4 regions of the Pseudogemmobacter blasticus genome follow, and region 4 is predicted to be linked to each of the others. Evidence: riboswitches for the same ligand, from Rfam matches in the RefSeq annotation. Region 4 holds a riboswitch; each other region holds the start of a gene.

Region 1 (4,496 bases), 780 kb from region 4:
ATTCGGCGCTGGTGCCGCAGGCACAACTGACCTGGTCGCATATCTCGGGCGGCAGCTTCACCGACGATCAGGGCACGCTGATCGATCTGGGGCACAATGACCAGTTGATCGGCCGCATCGGCGTGGCCTGGGAATACGAGTATTCGGAAGGATGGCTGTTCGGCGACCGTGCCACCTCGTCCGAGGTGAACCACCGTGAAAAGGTCTATGTGATCGGCAACCTGCTGCACAACTTCTCGGGCGACACCACGGTCACGGTGGACGGGGTGGCGCTGACCCAGACCAACGCGGCGACCTGGGCCGAAATCGGCGTCGGCGGCTCCTATCTCTGGGATGGGAACAAGACCGTCTATACGGAGATGTCCTATCGCCGCGCCATTGACGGCGGCGACGCCGAAGGTCTTGCAGCAACCGTCGGCTTCCGCGTCCAGTTCTGATGCAATAGCCTGACCCCGGTCCCATCGCAGGGCCGGGGCGCAACCTGAAAGGTCAGGCAGATGTTCAAGAAGAAATCCCTTGCCGCGGCCGTTGCGGCAGCAATCCTTGCTGCCGTGGGTGCGGCGCAGGCGGAAGGCGTGGCCGCCGACATGACAACCGAAACTTTCGGTGACTGGATGGTGCGCTGTGTGCCCGCCGCCACGGCCGATGCCCCGCGCCTGTGCGAGATGACGCAGGAGTTGAACGAAAGCAAATCAGGCAAGCGCGTGCTGGCCATTGGCCTGACACGGCAACCCGATGGCAGCGCGGCGGCCACCATCGTCGCACCGCTGGGGCTGAAACTTTCGGCCGGGCTGGCGCTCAAGGGCGATGGCGATCTGTCGGTTGGGGCCGCGTTTGATACCTGCCTGCCGGCGGGCTGCATCCTGCGCCCGGCCCTGGATGCGGCGACGGTGGCCGCGATCGGCGCCTCGCAGAAGCTGACGGCCTCAATGACCGCACCGGATGGTAAAACGCTTGAGGTTGCCTTGTCGCCAGCGGGCTTCACCGATGCCTGGGCCAGACTGGCCCTGCCAGCCCCCTGAGATACCCCCCCCAAACACGGCAATCCGCGCGATGAGACGGGGGTCTTACCTGAAAGGGGCGGCATCCGGGGATGACGGTCAGCGACAAGGGCGATCAGACGGCCTTCGGCCAGTCAAGCCCGGTGCGCTGCATGACCCGTTCGCAATAGACCTGGATCTTCGGCGCGATGCAGGGTTCGCTGACAACCGCAAGGGTCCGCAACATCGGAAACAGAAGGATGTCGTCCAGAAACGGACCATCCCCGTCAGGCAGGATCGGCGCCAGAGTTTCAAAGCCTTGTTGCAGATCATCCACCAGCCGGCCGGTTTGCAGGCGCAGCGCCGCCATGGGCCCGTGGCGCGCCTCCTTGGCGGCGACGAAAGCCGCCCGGGCGGCAGGGGTCTGGAACTCAGGATAACGCGGATCGGCGGCGCGGGGCAGGACAAGTCCATAGATCGTGGATTTCCACGCCGTGATCCAGTCCACGACCTGCGGCCGGGGCGGCTGCCGGAACAGCCGTTCCCCACCCATTTCATCCAGTTTCCGAAGTATATCAAGGCTTTCCGACATGACCTCTGCCCCATCCTGCAGGATGGGCAGCATCTTGCGCCCGATCAGCCGCCTGGGCGTCTCTGCATCGTCATAGGGCACATGAACCAGGTCCAGCGGCCACCCCTTCATCCGCGCGCCCATGACGACACGGATGCAGTATGGGCAGTGCTCATAAAGATAGAGCCGCATCCCTTTGGCACCCGGTTCAGGCGTTCACATCAACCACGACCCGGCCCTGCACCTCTCCCTTCAGGATCGCCGCGCCAAGCGCCGGAAGATCCGACAGCGCGGCAGGCCGGATCATCCAGGCCAGCAGATCCAGCGGCAGATCGCGGGCAATCCGGGCCCAGGCGTCGATGCGGCGTTCGGTCGGGCACATCACGCTGTCGATCCCCAGAAGATTGACGCCGCGCAGAAGGAAGGGGATCACCGTCGCCGGAAGCGCCGGGCCGCCCGCAAGCCCGACCGCCGCGACAGAGGCGCAATAGCGCATCTGCCCCAGAACCCGCGCCAGCATCGCGCCGCCAACCGCATCCACGCAACCGGCCCAGGTTTCTGCTTCCAGCGGGCGCTTGACGGTTTCAGACAGGTCTGCACGCGGCACGATGCGCTGCGCCCCAAGCGCGGTCAGGTAACCGACCCCCACAAATGGGATGAGGTGATGCGGCTCAACCTGACATCCTGCTATCTGATGTCGCGTCTGGCCGTTCGCCAGATGCGGCATCACCAGCGCGGCGGGGCGCTGGTGCATGTGTCCAGCGTATCGGGGTTCCGGGGTTTGCCCCGGGCCCATGCCTATTGCGCGGCCAAGGCCGGGATGATCAACCTGTCCAACGCCATGAGCTGCGCCTATGTCGGAGAGGGCATCCGTTCAAACGTCGTGGCCCCCGGATATATCGCGACCGGCATGGTGGGCGGCCTGCTGGACGGTTTCAACGACCCCGCCACAGCGCAGGCCATGTCGCCGATGCGACGCCCCGGCAGGCCGGAGGAAATCGCGAATGCGTGCCTGTTCCTTGCTTCGGACGAGGCCAGCTATTGCAGCGGCTCGGTCCTGGTGGTGGATGGTGGCATGACGGCAACGCAGGGATAGCAGGCAGGGCGGCCGCAGGACAGGCCCGCGCGCGGTCGCCACTCTCGCAGGATCAGCCGCTTGCAGCCGGGCCGGATTGCGGCCAATTGCAGCGGCATCCGGGGCTGGCTTGACAACCTGAACGCAACGGGCGCATCACCGCCCGGCTGGTGCCTGTCTTCGTGACAGGTGAAAAGGGAATGTGTCCGTGGCCGCCAGGCCCAGAACACAGCCGCCCCCGCGACCGTGACCGGACAGGTCACCCACCGCCACTGGCCCGACCGGCCGGGAAGGCAGGGTACCGCCAGGGGTAAGCCCCCCTGAGATCCGCAAGCCGGGAGACCTGCCAGCGCCGAACGACGCTGACCGGACGGGGTGTTCCGGTGTCGGGTCTGGCCGTGGCTGCACCCGCCCTTCCACCTTGTCCCTGAACATGAGGGACGACATGCCGCCTGAAACTCTTTCGCCGGTTCCGGGACTTTGGCCATGACGGCTTGGCCCGGGGGGCTGGTGATCGCGGCCCCGAATTCGGGCGCAGGCAAGACAACCGTGACGCTGGGCCTGTTGCGGGCCTTGCGCGATCGGGGGCTTGTCGTGCAGCCCTTCAAGAACGGTCCCGATTACATCGACACCGCCTTTCACGGCCTGGCAGCCGGACGGCCGTCCTTCAACCTTGATTCCTGGGCGATGGACCAAAGCCTGATGGATGCGGTCCGGCATCAGGCCGATGGCGCCGATCTGGTGATCGCCGAAGGCTCTATGGGTCTTTACGACGGCACCTCGAAGCCCGGGCGCCGCGGCCGCGGCTCATCCGCCGAAATGGCCCGGATTTGCGGTTGGCCTGTAGTTCTGGCGCTGAACGTCGAAGGCCAGGCACAATCGGCAGCGGCGGTTGCGCTGGGGTTCGCCCGCCACCCCGATGCGCCGCCGCTGGCGGGCGTGATCCTGAACAACGTCGCCGGTGCCCGGCATGAGGTGATGGTCCGCGAAGAGATGGCGCGACTGGACATTCCCGTGCTGGCCGCCCTGCCCCGCCGCAGCGATCTCAGCCTGCCGGAACGTCACCTTGGCCTGGTGCAGGCAGACGAACATCCCCGGCTTGAGGCGCTGATCGCCCGGCTGGGGGCCTTCGTGCGTGACCATGCCGATCTGGCCGCGCTGATCGGTGCCGCCCGATCAGCCGGCCCGCCCCCGGCCGGGGCCTGGCCCCTGCCGCCGGCGCAGCGCATCGCGCTGGCGCGCGACGTGGCGTTCTCTTTCGTCTACCGCCATCTGCTGGAAGGCTGGCGCCGGGCGGGGGCCGAAGTGCTGCCGTTCTCGCCTCTCGACGATCAGGCCCCCGATCCCTCGGCCGATCTGGTCTGGTTGCCCGGAGGGTACCCCGAGTTGCACGCCGGGCGGCTGGCGGCGGCCGAAACCTTCCTGTCCGGCCTGCGCCGCCATGCGCAGACCAAACCCGTCCATGGCGAATGTGGCGGCTACATGGTTCTGGGCGAGGCGCTGGTGGATGCCTCGGGGACCAGTCACCGGATGGCGGGCCTTCTGGGGCTGGTTACCAGCTACCAGGTCCGCCGCCTGCACCTTGGCTACCGCCGCGCCACGCTGGTGGCCCCGATGCCGGGCCATGCCCCCGGCACCGCGCTGCGGGGGCATGAGTTCCACTATTCCTCGATCCTGGCCCAGCCCGACGCGCCGCTGGCACGGGCCACCGATGCCTCGGGAAACCCGGTGCAGGAAACCGGCAGCACGCGGGGCCATGTCTCGGGCAGCTTCTTCCACCTGATCGCCACCGAAGGCGCCGCCACATGACCGCCCCCCTGCCGCCCGACGATGCCCCGCCGCCGCTGCCCAAGATCGAGGTGCCCCTGCT
Region 2 (4,496 bases), 180 kb from region 4:
GACCATTGCCGGCGTCTTCGGTCGCATCGCCGGGCGCGAGGCGGCAGCGCTGGCCGGGTCTGCGGTTCTGCCCGCGCAGGGGCCGGCCCTTGCAGACCGGATCGCCCCGTCTGCGCCGCCGCCGGAAGATCCGCTTGCCAATGCCCGGCGCACGATGAACCTGTGCAACACCTGCGGGTTCTGCACCGGGCTTTGCGATGTCTTCCCGGCGGCCCAGTTGCGGCAGGGCTTGCGGGACGGCGATCTGCGCCATCTTGCCCATCTGTGCCACGATTGCCGGTCCTGTCACGCCGATTGCCAATATACCCTGCCGCATGAACTGGCGATCAACGTCCCCGCCGCGCTGGCCGAGGTGCGGGCGCAAGACTATGCCGGACCTTTGCCCCGGCGGCCTGCCGGCCCCCGTTTCGCGGTCTGGCTGTTCCTGTTCTGCCTGTTCGCACCCGTGCTTGGCACCTTGCTTCTGGTGCCGTCGCAGGTGCTGTTCGCGCCGCAAGCCGGGTCGGGGGCCTTTTACCGGGTGATCCCCCATCCGGTGATGGCGGCGGGCGCGGCGCTGGCCTTTGCCGGGGCGGGCGTGCTGCTGGTGGCAAGGGTCTGGCGCCATTGGCGCCGCTCGGGCGGGCCGGCCACGCGGCACAGCCCGGCGACACTTGTCAGGGCGCTGACCGATGCCGCCACCCTGCGCAACCTTGGCCACGGCGCCCCCGGCTGCGAAGACCGGCAGGGCCGCGTCAGCCTGATCCGGCGCCTTGCGCATCACCTGGTTGCCTACGGGTTTGCTCTGACCTTTCTGGCCACGCTGGCGGGGGCCTGGTTGCACAGCCGCGGCCAGGTGGCACCTTACCCGGTGGTCAGCCTGCCGGTTCTGCTGGGCGCGATCGGTGGTCTGGCGATGCTGGCCGGCCTCACGCTGCTGGAGCGACGCAGCCGGTCGGCCGATCAGGCCCCGGCCAGTGCCCGTATGCTGGCCGAGGACCGTTTCGCCCGGGCCCAGCTTGCCGCCGTCGCCGGTTCCGGGCTGCTGCTTCTTGCCCTGCGCGAGACCCCCGTCATGGGCCTGATGCTGGCATTGCATCTGGGCAGCGTGCTGGGGTTTGCGCTGCTTCTGCCCTTTGGCAAGCTGTCGCACGGCGGCTGGCGCTTCGCAGCCCTGTTGCGACATGCCGGCGAACGCGCGGCCCGGCGCCCCAGACCCGGCCAGGCTGACAAGCCCGACGCGCCGGGGGAATGAGCGATCAGATTGGAGTGTGTCAGGGGCGGCCGGATGTCCGGGGGGCTTACCGCCTGATTGCGGCGGGCAAAGGCGGGCGATGGAACGGATGCAGTTTGCAAGCTCCCCCGCGCTGCGTTTGCAGGACAGCCGTCAATCGTCCTGTCCCTCAGCCTCATGCCCGGGCGGGCGGGGGCGGCGGGTGGGCGGGTCGGTCTGCGGAAGGCCCGACCAGACCACAGGATATTCCAGCCAGCGCTGGATGAAGTTCCACGACTTGCGGTAATCGTCATGCGGCAGGGTGCAGGCAGAGCAGTCCTTGCGTGTCAGACCGTTCCGGTCCGTGTAGGTCGCGTAGGAACCCGGACATTCATAGGCGATCAGCGGACAGTAGCAGAACAGGCAATTGAAATCGCCTTTCACGCCCTTATGGCAGGGCAGGAACGGGCAGGCCGTGTTGGTGTAGCCCTTGAAGGCCTCATTCGTGGTCGTGTCCTTCGGCTGCATCGCTGGCCCCTTCGCCTGACGTTTCCTTGCCGGCCCCGGCGCCGGATTCGGCGCAAAGCCCTGATGCCACGCGGAGAACAGGAGACAGATCACAAGCGCACAGGCCGTGGCCCTGCACAGATCCTGTCTCCGGGCCCGCCGCCCGGCATCGGTTCGTGGTTCCGGCAGGTCTCCTGGCTTGCGGGTCATCGTCGGTCTGCCAGCCTTCCCGGCGCGCAGGGCGCCCGTGGCATCTTGGCAGGGACTCGCCGCTCACAGTTGCGGGGGCAGCGCCGGGGTTTCACCGGCTTCCCTCTTCGCCCCTTGCGGGGCACCGGAACGGGGGTATCAAAGGCCACTGTCCGCAAGCTGTCAAGGTAGCCCGGTCAGAAGCTTTGCTGTACCCGCAGATGGGTGTGGCTGTGCGGCTCCTCGCCCTCATGCGCATGGGTCTCGACATGTTCCTCAACCGGGATCAGCCCGGCCGCGCCATGCCGCACCCCGCGTTCCAGAAACAGTTGCGCCGCATAATCCGACACGCGGGCGAAGTCGCCGCGCAGCACGGATATATCCACGGTTTCCCCGTGGTTGATCGGAATACTGGTGTGGAACAGTATCTCTGAATGTCGCGCCAGCCGGCCTTCGCGGATGCGCTTTGCCAGCTCTGGCATCGTCTGGTCCACTGCGCAGGACACCACCGCGAAACAGCCCTGATCGGGCCGCGCCGCCGGTTCAACCGCCAGCCCGCGCCGGATCAGGTCGCGGATCGCCTCGGACCGGTTCTGCACCGGCGACCGTGCGACATAAGCCTCCAGCTCGGCGGCCAGCTCGTCATCCAGCGTGATGGTGGTGCGGATCATCAGGCCCCCTTTGAGACGGCAATGCACTGGCGCGCAAGGAAGGCGCGTTTAGCCCCAGACCTCGACAAACTCGCGCCATTCGCCTTTCGACATGCCAGACTCCTCCTGTCCCACCACCTCGCCGGCCAGGCGGCGCTTCAGAAGTGCCGTCGCCTTGGCCGAAAGCGTGGTGCCGCCCATGCGGTAATCTTCAAAGGCGGCATAGGCGAGCGGCACCCAATCCTTGACGCACTCGGCAATCGCCTTGGCATAGATCTGGATTTCGTATTGCGCATGGGCATCGGCCCGCAGTCGCAGGAAGTGGAACAGGTTGTGCAGGTCAGTCTTCCAATACCACTGCGTATAGGTGTTCATCGGCAGGTTCATCCGCGCCAGTTCGCGGGCAAGGCCCTGCTGGCCGTCCTGCGACAGCATTTCCTCGTAGTGGTCAAAGCAGATGGCGGCGTCGCGCTTCAGCGTTTCCAGGACGCGAGCGGCTTCGGCGCCCGACAGAACCTCGCCCCGGCCCTGGTTGTTCACGGTCGATTGCGCGGCCAGGTGTTCGGGCGCCGGAATGTAGAACTCGCGGTCAAGGATCGAATAGCGGGCCGAGTATTCGTTGACGTTGGCGGTGCGGTGCCGGATCCACTGGCGGGCCACGAAGACCGGCAGTTTGACATGCAGCTTGATCTCGCACATCTCGAAGGGCGTCGAATGCCAGTGCCGCATCAGATAGCGGATCAGCCCTTCGTCGTTCGACACATGCTTTGTCCCGGCGCCATAGCTGACGCGCGCCGCCTGCACGATGGCGGCATCGTCGCCCATATAGTCGATCACCCGGATGAAGCCGTGATCCAGCACCTCATGCGCGCGGTAGAGATGCGCCTCCATCCCCGGAGAGACGGCGCGCAGCGTGGGTTGCGGATGGGCCCTGGCGGCTTCGATCTCGGCGCGTTGGTCGGGGGTCAGCGGCATGGGCGGGGCCTTTCGGGGAAAATCGGAAACGAGTCGCGAGCCACTATATATGGTGTGCCATCCTACGGAAACCGCAGTAGGGCGGTGCGGCCAAGGTGCCGCGGCGGCGTGGCGCGACAGGGTGGCGCTCGGGGGATCGCGTGCTATCCTGTCCGATGACCGCGGCCAGACCGGCCTGCGCAAGGAGGGCAGATGCAGATCAGATACCTACACACCATGGTCCGGGTGCTGGACCTTGAGGCGTCCATCGCCTTCTACCGGCTGCTCGGGCTTGAGGAAGCGCGCCGTTATGACAACGAAAGCGGCCGATTCACGCTGGTCTTCATGGCCCCGCCCGGCCAATCCGAGTGCCCCGTGGAACTGACCTGGAACTGGGACGGCGACAAGGCTCTGCCAAGCGACAGCCGGCATTTCGGCCACCTGGCCTATGAGGTGGAGGACATCCATGCGATGTGCGCGCATCTGATGGCGAACGGTGTGACGATCAACCGCCCGCCGCGCGATGGCCGCATGGCCTTTGTCCGCAGCCCGGACAACATCTCGATCGAGCTTTTGCAAAGCGGCCGTGCCCTGACGCCGGTTGAGCCCTGGATCTCGATGCCGAACACCGGCCATTGGTAAGCCAAGCGGCCGCGCAGGCACGGCCCAGCCGGTTCGGGCTTTCTGCCCCCGGCGGGGAAACTTGAGGACGGATGAAGTCAGGGGCGCAAGGCCTGCTGATTTCATCTGTCCCTGAATATCCCGGGGGTGCGGGGGCAGCGCCCCCGCTTTTGTCTCAAATCGACCACAGGCTGAGCGTGTCAGGGCCAAGACGCCGGGTTTCGCGCAGGCGAAAGCGGGGGGCTTTGGCCAAATGGGAAAGGCCCAGCGGGGCCAGCGCCGGGGTGCCGTCGGCTCCGATCAGGCAGCCGGCCTGATAAAGGGCCAGGTCATCCACCAGACCGGCACCGATCAGCGCCGCCGCCAGTGTGCCGCCGCCTTCG
Region 3 (4,496 bases), 1.2 Mb from region 4:
CGGCGGCGTTGTTCGACATGTTCTGCGGCTTGAAGGGCAGAACCGACAGCCCGCGCCGCCGCGCCGCCCGGCACAGCCCCGCCACCAGCAGCGACTTGCCGACATTCGAGCCGGTGCCCTGGATCATCAACGCGCGCATGGCAGGTCTCCTCAGAACTCCACGCCCGGCTGGCCCTTGATGCCGGCGCGGAACGGGTGCTTGACCAGCGTCATCTCGGTCACCAGGTCGGCCAGGTCGATCAGTTCGGGCTTTGCATTGCGTCCGGTCAGCACGACATGGGTCATCGGCGGCTTCTCGGTCTGCAGGAATTCCACCACCTCGGCCACATCCAGGTAATCGTAGCGCAGCGCGATGTTGATTTCGTCCAGCAGAACCATGCGGATGGCCGGGTCGCGGATCAGGTCTTTCGCCTTTTCCCAGCCCGCACGGGCCGCCGCCACATCGCGGGTGCGGTCCTGGGTTTCCCAGGTGAAGCCTTCCCCCATGGCGTGAAACTGGCAGAGATCGTTGAAATGCGCGGTGATCAGCCGCCGTTCGCCGGTGTCCCAGGCGCCCTTGATGAACTGGACAACGGCGCAGGGCATCCCATGCGCGATGGCGCGCAGGATCATGCCGAACCCCGCCGAGGATTTGCCCTTGCCGGTCCCGGTGTGCACGATCACCAGCCCCTTTTCGGCGGTCTTTTCCGCCAGAACCCGGTCTTTCGCGGCCTTGATCCGGGCCTTCTTCTCGGCATGGCTGCGGTCGGTGTCCGGCATCGGCTGCGACATGGCGGCGTTTCTTCCCTGGGTTGGGCGGCTTGACTTTCGGTCTGCCTTGGCGTCACTGGGGCACCAAGCTGGTTCCTGTCTATGACAGGCGAAGAGGGAATGCGATAGGGCCGTCCGGCCCGAGGCGCAGCCGCCCCCGCGACCGTGACCGGAGTTGGGTGTCCGATGCCACTGGCCGAAAGGCCGGGAAGGTGGGCACCCGGGGGAGCGATCCCCGACTCCGCAAGCCGGGAGACCTGCCAGCTTTGTTGTCAACGGGCGGACGGGGTGATCCGCGACCGGTGGATCGCCGCATCCGTCGCGCGCGCCTGCCTGTCCCTTTTCCCCGCCTGTCGCAGCCGGGAAGGGCGCATGACCGTTACGCTGCTTGTCTGTTCCACCTGCCGGGCAGGGGAGCCGGTGCCCGAGGGCACCTTGCCCGCCGGCACGCGCCTTGTCGCGGCGCTTGAGGCGCTTGGCCCTGTGCCCGGCGTTACCCTGCGCCCCGTCGAATGTCTGTCGGCCTGTTCGCAAGGCTGCGCGGTGGCGTTGTCGGCGCCCGGGCGGTGGTCTTACGTCTATGGACGGATGTCCGAAGCCGATGCGCCGCAGATCCTGGCCGGGGCGGCCGCCTATGCCGCCGCCCCCGACGGTATCGTTCCCTGGCGCGAGCGTCCCGAAATCTTTCGCAAGCAATCGCTTGCCCGCATCCCCCCCATCGGAGAGCCGACATGAGCGATCTTGCCAAGATTCCCGTCACCGTGATCACCGGCTTCCTTGGCTCGGGCAAGACGACGCTGATCCGCCATCTGATGCAGAACCCGCAAGGCCGGCGTTTGGCGGTGCTGGTCAACGAATTCGGCAGCGTGGGGGTGGACGGAGACATCCTCAAATCCTGCGCCGACGAGAATTGCCCCGAGGAAAACATCGTCGAACTGGCGAATGGCTGCATCTGCTGCACGGTTGCAGATGAGTTCATCCCCACGGTCGAGGCGTTGCTGGCCCTGCCGCAGCGGCCCGATCACATCCTGATCGAAACTTCGGGTCTGGCGCTGCCTAAGCCGCTGCTTCGGGCGTTTGACTGGCCCGCGATCCGGTCTCGGATCACCGTCGATGGCGTGATTGCGCTGGCCGATGCCGAGGCCGTGGCGGCGGGCCGCTTTGCCCCCGACCCTGTGGCCGTGCAGGCCCAGCGGGAGGCGGATGACAGCATTGACCACGAAACACCCCTGTCCGAGGTTTTCGAGGACCAGATCGCCTGTGCAGATCTGGTCTTGCTGACCAAGGCCGATCTGGCGGGCGAGACCGGCGTTGCCGCCGCCCGGGCCGTGATCGAGGCTGAGGCACCGCGCAAGCTGCCGATCCTGCCGTTGGTCGAAGGCGTCATCGACCCGCGGGTCGTTCTGGGGCTGGGGGCTGCCGCCGAGGATGATCTGGACGCCCGCCCGTCGCACCATGACGGGGCCGACGATCACGAACATGACGATTTCGACAGCGTGGTGATCGACCTGCCCGAAGTTGCCGACCCCGAGGCGCTGGCTGCGGCGATCCGCACCCTGGCCCGCGAATTGCGCATCCTGCGGGTCAAGGGTCATGTCGCGGTGACGGGCAAGCCGATGCGCCTTCTGGTGCAGGCGGTGGGGGAACGGGTCCGGCATCAGTTTGACCGGCCCTGGGGCGCTGCGCCGCGCCGGTCGCGGCTGGTGGTGATTGCCGAACACGACGACATCGACCCAGCCGCCATCCGGGCGGTGTTTGACCGGGCGGGGATCTGACCGCCCATGCATGTGGTCTTCCGCGAAAGCCATGGTCTGGAAGAGACCGAGGTGCCCACCGATCTGGGGCAGACACGGGCCGATCTGGTGGTGCTGTCCTTTTCGGACAGCGACCTTGGGGCGTTTGCGGCCGGCTGGCATCGGGCCCGCGAGGCCGGGCATCCGCTGCCCACGCTGCGGCTGGCGAACCTGACGGCCCTGCGGCATCCGATCTCGGTCGATACCTACCTGGACCGCACGCTGGTACAGGCTCGCGCCGTGCTGGTGCGGCTGATTGGCGGCACCGGCTACTGGTCCTACGGTCTGGCCGCGTTGCAGGACATGGCCCGTCGCAAGGGGGTGGCGCTGGCCGTTCTGCCGGCCGACGGGCGCGAGGACGCGGCGCTGGACGCGCTTTCGACGCTGCCCATCTCGACCCTGCGCCGGTTGCAGGCGCTGTGCGATGCGGGCGGCGCGGTGGCGGCCCAGGCGGCGCTGGCGCAATTGTCACTGGCGGCGGGCCTGTTCGCCGGCCCGGTGAGCGGCGCCAAGACTGTGCCCGAGTTCGGCTGGTATGACCCCGATCTTGGCGTAGTGCCTGCCGCGCCCGAACCAGCCGCGCCGCTGGCTGTCGTCGCCTTCTACCGCAGCTATCTGACCGCTGCCGATACCGCGCCGGTCGATGCCCTGATCCGCGGCTTGCGGGATCGCGGCTTTGCGGCTCTTGGCCTGTTCGCCACGTCGCTGAAGGCGCCCGAAGCGGCGGCCTGGGTTCGTTCCGAGCTACTGGGTCTGTCGCCCGCGCTGGTTTACAACGCCACGGCCTTTTCGGCCAAGGCCGAGGACGGCACCTCGCCTTTGGACGCCGCCGGTTGCCCCGTGTTGCAGGTTGCCCTCTCCACCGCCCGCCGGGCCGACTGGGCTGCGGCCGACCGCGGCCTGTCGCCGGCCGATCTTGCCATGCATGTTGTGCTGCCCGAAGTGGACGGCCGCCTGTTCGCCGGCGTGGTCAGCTTCAAGTCGCCCGGCCGGCGTGACCCCGACCTGCAATATTCCCGCTTCCGCCACGAAGCTGACCCGGACCGGATCAACGCCGCCATCGCCCGTGGCCTGGCCCTGCACCGGCTGGCGCAGACCCCGCACGCCAACCGGCGGCTTGCCGTGATCCTGTCCACCTATCCCGGCCGGCCAGACCAGATTGCCCATGCGGTCGGGCTGGACGCCCCGGCCTCGACCAACCGGCTGCTCGCGGATTTGCAGGCGGCCGGCTATGACACCGCCCCCGCCGATGCGCTGACGGCTGCGCTGCTGCGCGAAACGCTGTGCTGGCCGCTGGCCGATTACCGTGCGGCGCTTGCCCGCTTGCCGGAACCGTTGCAAAGGGCGCTTTCCACCGCCTGGGGCCTGCCGGAGGCCGACCCGGCCTGCACCGATGGCGCCTTCCGCTTTGCCGCCCTGCGCTCTGGCAAGGTGGTGATCGCGCTGCAACCCGAACGCGGCGACAGTGCCAGCCGCGACGGCGATTATCACGACCTGTCGCGCACGCCCCGGCACGGCTATGTGGCCTTTTACCTGTGGCTGCGGTCACAAGGGCTGGATGCGCTGGTCCATATGGGCGCCCATGGCACGCTGGAATGGTTGCCGGGCAAATCGGTCGCCCTGTCGTCGGCCTGCTGGCCCGAGGCGCTGACCGGCGATCTGCCGGTGATCTATCCCTTCATCGTCAACGATCCGGGTGAGGCGGCGCAGGCCAAGCGCCGCATTGGCGCGCTGACCCTGGGCCATCTGCCGCCGCCGCTGATTGCCGCCCACCTGCCCCCGGCGCTGGAGGGGCTGGAGCGTCTTCTGGACGAATATTCCACCGCGGACGGGCTGGACCCGGCCCGGCGCCGCCGGTTGATCGCGGAAATCCGCGCCACCGCCACCGCGCTGGGCGTCGAGGACGATCTGGGTCTGGCCCCCAATGCCACCCCGATGGAGGCGATCACCCGC
Region 4 (4,496 bases):
CCGCTGCCCGGCTTCAACTACCGCGAGGCGCTGAAGACGCTGGATGTCGAAGCCCTTAAGCGTGACGTGAAGGCGCTGATGACCGACAGTCAGGACTGGTGGCCCGCCGACTGGGGCCATTACGGCGGCCTGATGATCCGCATGGCCTGGCACGCGGCGGGGTCTTACCGTCTGGCCGATGGCCGGGGCGGCGCCGGCACCGGCAACCAGCGGTTTGCGCCGCTGAATTCCTGGCCCGACAATGCCAACCTGGACAAGGCCCGCCGCCTGCTGTGGCCGATCAAGAAGAAATACGGCAACAAGATAAGCTGGGCCGACCTGATCGTTCTGGCCGGGACGATGGCCTATGAATCGATGGGCCTGAAGACCTTTGGCTTCGGCTTCGGCCGCGAAGACATCTGGCACCCGGAGAAAGACGTGTACTGGGGCAGCGAAAAGGAATGGCTGGCCCCCAGCGACAGCCGCTATGGCGATCTGTCCGATCCTTCGACGATGGAAAACCCGCTGGCCGCGGTGCAGATGGGCCTGATCTACGTCAACCCCGAAGGGGTGAACGGCCAGCCCGACCCGATGAGGACCGCCGCCCAGGTGCGCGAGACCTTCGCCCGCATGGCGATGGACGATGAGGAAACCGCCGCGCTGACCGCGGGCGGCCACACCGTCGGCAAGACCCATGGCAACGGCAGCGCCGCCAACCTTGGCCCCAGCCCGGAAGGCGCCGATGTGACCGAACAGGGCCTTGGCTGGATGAACCACACCAGCCGCGGCATCGGCCGCAACACGGTGACCAGCGGCATCGAAGGCGCCTGGACCACCCATCCGACCCAATGGGACAACGGCTATTTCGACCTGCTGTTCGGCTATGAGTGGGAGTTGAGGAAATCGCCCGCCGGTGCGTGGCAATGGATGCCGATCAACATCCGCGAAGAAGATATGCCGGTCGATGTGGAAGATCCCTCGATCCGCGTCATGCCGATCATGACCGATGCCGACATGGCGATGAAGGTTGACCCGGCCTATCGCGCGATCTGCGAACGCTTCCGCGCCGACCACGCCTATTTCAGCGACACCTTCGCCCGCGCCTGGTTCAAGCTGACCCACCGCGACATGGGCCCCAAGGTCCGCTACATCGGGCCGGACGTGCCCGCCGAAGACCTGATCTGGCAAGATCCGGTGCCCGCCGGCCGCAGCGATTATGACGTGGCCGCCGTCAAGGCCCGGATCGCGGCCTCGGGCCTGTCGGTGGCGGATGCCGTTGCCACCGCCTGGGACAGCGCGCGCACCTATCGCGGGTCGGACATGCGCGGCGGCGCGAACGGCGCCCGCATCCGGCTGGCCCCGCAGAACGGCTGGGAAGGCAACGAACCGGCGCGACTGGCGCGTGTGCTTTCGGTGCTGGAGCCCATCGCCGCCGCGACCGGCGCTTCGCTGGCCGATGTCATCGTGCTGGCCGGCAGCCTTGGCGTGGAAATGGCCGCCCGTGCCGCCGGCTTCCCGGTCGCGGTGCCCTTCGCCCCCGGCCGTGGCGATGCCAGTGCCGAACAGACCGACGCGGCCTCGTTCGACGTGCTGGAACCGCTGGCCGATGGCTTCCGCAACTGGCTGAAGAAAGACTACGTTGTCAGCGCCGAAGAACTGATGCTCGACCGGGCGCAGCTCATGGGCCTGACCGCGCAGGAGATGACCGTACTGGTCGGCGGGATGCGGGCGATGGGCACCAACCACGGCGGCACGGCGCATGGCGTCTTTACCAACCGTGTCGGCGCCCTGACGACCGATTTCTTCACCACGCTGACCGACATGGCCTGGAAATGGGTGCCGGCGGGCAACAACCTGTATCACCTGACCGACCGCAAGACCGGCGCGGTGAAATGGACCGCGACCCGTGTCGATCTGGTGTTCGGCTCGAACTCGGTCCTGCGGGCCTATGCCGAGGTCTATGCCCAGGATGACGCCGCCGAGAAATTCGTGCGCGACTTCGTGGCCGCCTGGACCAAGGTGATGAACGCCGACCGTTTCGATCTGCGCTGATCGCGGCACGGTCTGCCGGAACTTCGGGCGCCCTCCGGTCTTCGGGGGGCGCCTTTTTCGTGACGGCCCCGGCTCAGGCCAGACGGTCGGGCAAGACCTCGGCCCCGATCAGCGCATCGGGCCGGGCGGCGGTGATCGCCGCCGCCGCAAGGCCCGGACCCGGCCCGGTTTCCCCGGTGCCAAGGTCGCCGCGCACCCAGGTGGCCCTGGCCCCGGCCTGCCAGCCCAGCCGGCAGGCGCGGATGCAGCCCACGGCCTCCAGCGTTCCCGAGATTTCGAAATCGGGCGTCAGCCCGCCCGCGCCGGTGGCCATGGCCGCCACCAGCCGCCGCGTCAGGTCCAGCCCCACCGGGCAGACCCGGCCCAGATGCGGGCAGACCGTCGCGCAGGTCACCTGCCAGCGCGGCGACATTCGGCCGGGGATCGCGTCACCCGGCCCCTCGGGCGCAGGGGCACGTTCGGGGAAAAATCCGTCTTCCATCACGTCTCCTGTCGGGCGCCCCGCCCGCTTCGGGTTTCGGTGTGATGGCAGGTCTCCTGACTTGCGGGTCTTCGCCTTTCCGCGCCTTCCCGGTGCCGGGGCACCAGTGGACCATTGCAGATCAGCTCGCCGCTTACAGTTGCGGGGGCAGTCGCGGCCTTGGCCCCCGAAGGCGCCGCACCGCGTTCCCATTTTCATCCGAAGGCTTGCGCCCGCCGGAACCATCGCCCGCAGAAAGCCGCGTTTCGGCGGGCAGAGTCAAGCCGTGCCGCTGGGGGCGGACGGGAGCGACCATTCCCCCTTGCGCGACGGCCCCTGTTGCGGCACCCCTGCCCCATGTCCAGCCCTGCCGCCTTTCTCAATGTCCAGGCCTCGCTGACCGGCCGCCGCTGGGTCGGGCCCGATGCCGGGGCCGACCGTCTGGCCGAGGCGATGGCGCAAGCCACCCGCCTGCCGCTGCCGCTGTGCCGCATCCTTGTCAGCCGCGGCGTGCCGCCCGATCAGGCCGCGGGCTTTCTGGCCCCCACGCTGAAAGACCTGCTGCCCGACCCGCGGTCGCTGCGCGACATGGAAAAGGCCGCCGCGCGGCTGGTGCGCGCCCTGACCTCGGGCGAGCGGATCGCCATCTTCGCCGATTACGATGTGGACGGCGGGGCTTCGGCGGCGCTGCTGCTGGCCTGGCTGCGCGCGCTGGGGCGCGATGCCACGCTGTATATCCCCGACCGCATCGACGAAGGCTATGGCCCCAATGTCCCGGCCATGCAGGCGCTGGCGCGCGACCACGGGCTGATCCTTTGCGTCGATTGCGGCACGCTGAGCCATGAGCCGGTTGCCGCCGCCGCGCCGGCCGATATGGTGATCCTTGACCACCACCTTGCCACCGAAACCCTGCCCGCCGCCCATGCGGTGGTGAACCCCAACCGGCAGGACGAAGACGGCAGCCTGGCGCATCTCTGCGCGGCCTCGGTCGTGTTCCTGGCGCTGGTCGAGGCCAACCGGCAATTGCGCGGCCAAGGCAGCACCGGCCCCGACCTGATGGCGCTGCTGGATCTGGTCGCGCTGGCCACTGTGGCGGATGTGGCCCCGCTGATCGGCGTCAACCGCGCTTTCGTGCGGCAGGGGCTGCGCGTCATGGCCCGGCGGGAGCGGCCCGGCCTGCGCGCGCTGGCCGACATTGCGCGCATGGACAGCGCCCCCACCGCCTATGCCCTGGGCTTTCTGCTGGGGCCGCGCGTCAATGCCGGGGGCCGCATCGGCCAGGCCGATCTTGGCGCCCGCCTGCTGGCCGCCACCGATGACGCGCAGGCCCTGGCCCTGGCCCGCCGGCTGGACGAGCTGAACACCGAACGCCGCGTGCTGACCGAAGCCGTCCGCGAAGAGGCGCTGGCCCAGGCCGAGGCGCGCGGGCTTGATGGCCCGCTGGTCTGGGCCGCCGCCGAAGGCTGGCATCCCGGCGTGGTGGGTATCGTTGCCGCGCGGCTGAAGGAAGCCACCAACCGCCCCGCCATCGTGATCGGCTTCGACGGCGGCATCGGCAAGGGATCGGGCCGGTCGGTCGCCGGGGTTGATCTGGGCGCCGCCGTGCAGCGCGTGGCGGCCGAGGGGCTGCTGGTCAAGGGCGGCGGGCACAAGATGGCCGCCGGCCTGACGGTGGACCGCGACCGGCTTGAGGCCGCCATGGCCCGCCTGTCCGAACTGCTGGCCCGCCAGGGCGCCGGCGCCGCCGGCCCGCAAGATTTGCGCATCGACGGGTTGCTGATGCCCGAAGCGGCCAACCTGGCGCTGGCCGAACAGATCGAAAGCGCCGGCCCTTTCGGCGCCTCGGCCCCGGCACCGCGATTCGTGCTGCCCTCGGTCAGCGTCGCCGCCCGCCGCATGGGCGAATCGCACCTGCGGCTGACCATCGGCGGGCGCAGCGGTGGCGGGCCGGAAGCGGTGCTGTTCGGCGCCTTCGACAGCCCCCTTGGCCCCGCGCTGGAACAGG

What was found. A riboswitch is a leader RNA that binds a small molecule or an ion and turns the genes downstream of it on or off. The one in region 4 is predicted to bind cobalamin.
Region 1: linked by a shared signal. The riboswitch ahead of B6K69_RS12315 (cobyrinate a,c-diamide synthase) and the one ahead of B6K69_RS16145 (hypothetical protein) in region 4 are both predicted to bind cobalamin.
Region 2: linked by a shared signal. The riboswitch ahead of B6K69_RS17040 (cysteine-rich small domain-containing protein) and the one ahead of B6K69_RS16145 (hypothetical protein) in region 4 are both predicted to bind cobalamin.
Region 3: linked by a shared signal. The riboswitch ahead of B6K69_RS04455 (DUF1636 family protein) and the one ahead of B6K69_RS16145 (hypothetical protein) in region 4 are both predicted to bind cobalamin.

The regions. Positions count from the first base shown of each region.
Region 1 is NZ_CP020470.1:2,532,892-2,537,387, reverse strand. Features, by position in the region: gene B6K69_RS12340 (autotransporter family protein) at 1-437, shown strand, start outside; gene B6K69_RS12335 (invasion associated locus B family protein) at 498-1,022, shown strand; gene grxB (glutaredoxin 2) at 1,117-1,743, opposite strand; partial or broken gene B6K69_RS12325 (MDR/zinc-dependent alcohol dehydrogenase-like family protein) at 1,760-2,188, opposite strand; gene B6K69_RS12320 (SDR family NAD(P)-dependent oxidoreductase) at 2,216-2,647, shown strand; cobalamin riboswitch at 2,793-2,977, shown strand; gene B6K69_RS12315 (cobyrinate a,c-diamide synthase) at 3,113-4,435, shown strand; gene B6K69_RS12310 (cobyric acid synthase) at 4,432-4,496, shown strand, end outside.
Region 2 is NZ_CP020470.1:3,501,203-3,505,698, forward strand. Features, by position in the region: gene tcuA (FAD-dependent tricarballylate dehydrogenase TcuA) at 1-1,234, shown strand, start outside; gene B6K69_RS17040 (cysteine-rich small domain-containing protein) at 1,367-1,720, opposite strand; cobalamin riboswitch at 1,867-2,053, opposite strand; gene nikR (nickel-responsive transcriptional regulator NikR) at 2,086-2,559, opposite strand; gene thyX (FAD-dependent thymidylate synthase) at 2,608-3,513, opposite strand; gene B6K69_RS17055 (VOC family protein) at 3,706-4,134, shown strand; gene ribD (bifunctional diaminohydroxyphosphoribosylaminopyrimidine deaminase/5-amino-6-(5-phosphoribosylamino)uracil reductase RibD) at 4,289-4,496, opposite strand, start outside.
Region 3 is NZ_CP020470.1:921,775-926,270, reverse strand. Features, by position in the region: gene B6K69_RS04465 (cobyric acid synthase) at 1-139, opposite strand, end outside; gene cobO (cob(I)yrinic acid a,c-diamide adenosyltransferase) at 151-759, opposite strand; cobalamin riboswitch at 824-1,029, shown strand; gene B6K69_RS04455 (DUF1636 family protein) at 1,123-1,485, shown strand; gene cobW (cobalamin biosynthesis protein CobW) at 1,482-2,525, shown strand; gene cobN (cobaltochelatase subunit CobN) at 2,532-4,496, shown strand, end outside.
Region 4 is NZ_CP020470.1:3,316,616-3,321,111, reverse strand. Features, by position in the region: gene katG (catalase/peroxidase HPI) at 1-2,031, shown strand, start outside; gene B6K69_RS16145 (hypothetical protein) at 2,105-2,512, opposite strand; cobalamin riboswitch at 2,542-2,753, opposite strand; gene recJ (single-stranded-DNA-specific exonuclease RecJ) at 2,849-4,496, shown strand, end outside.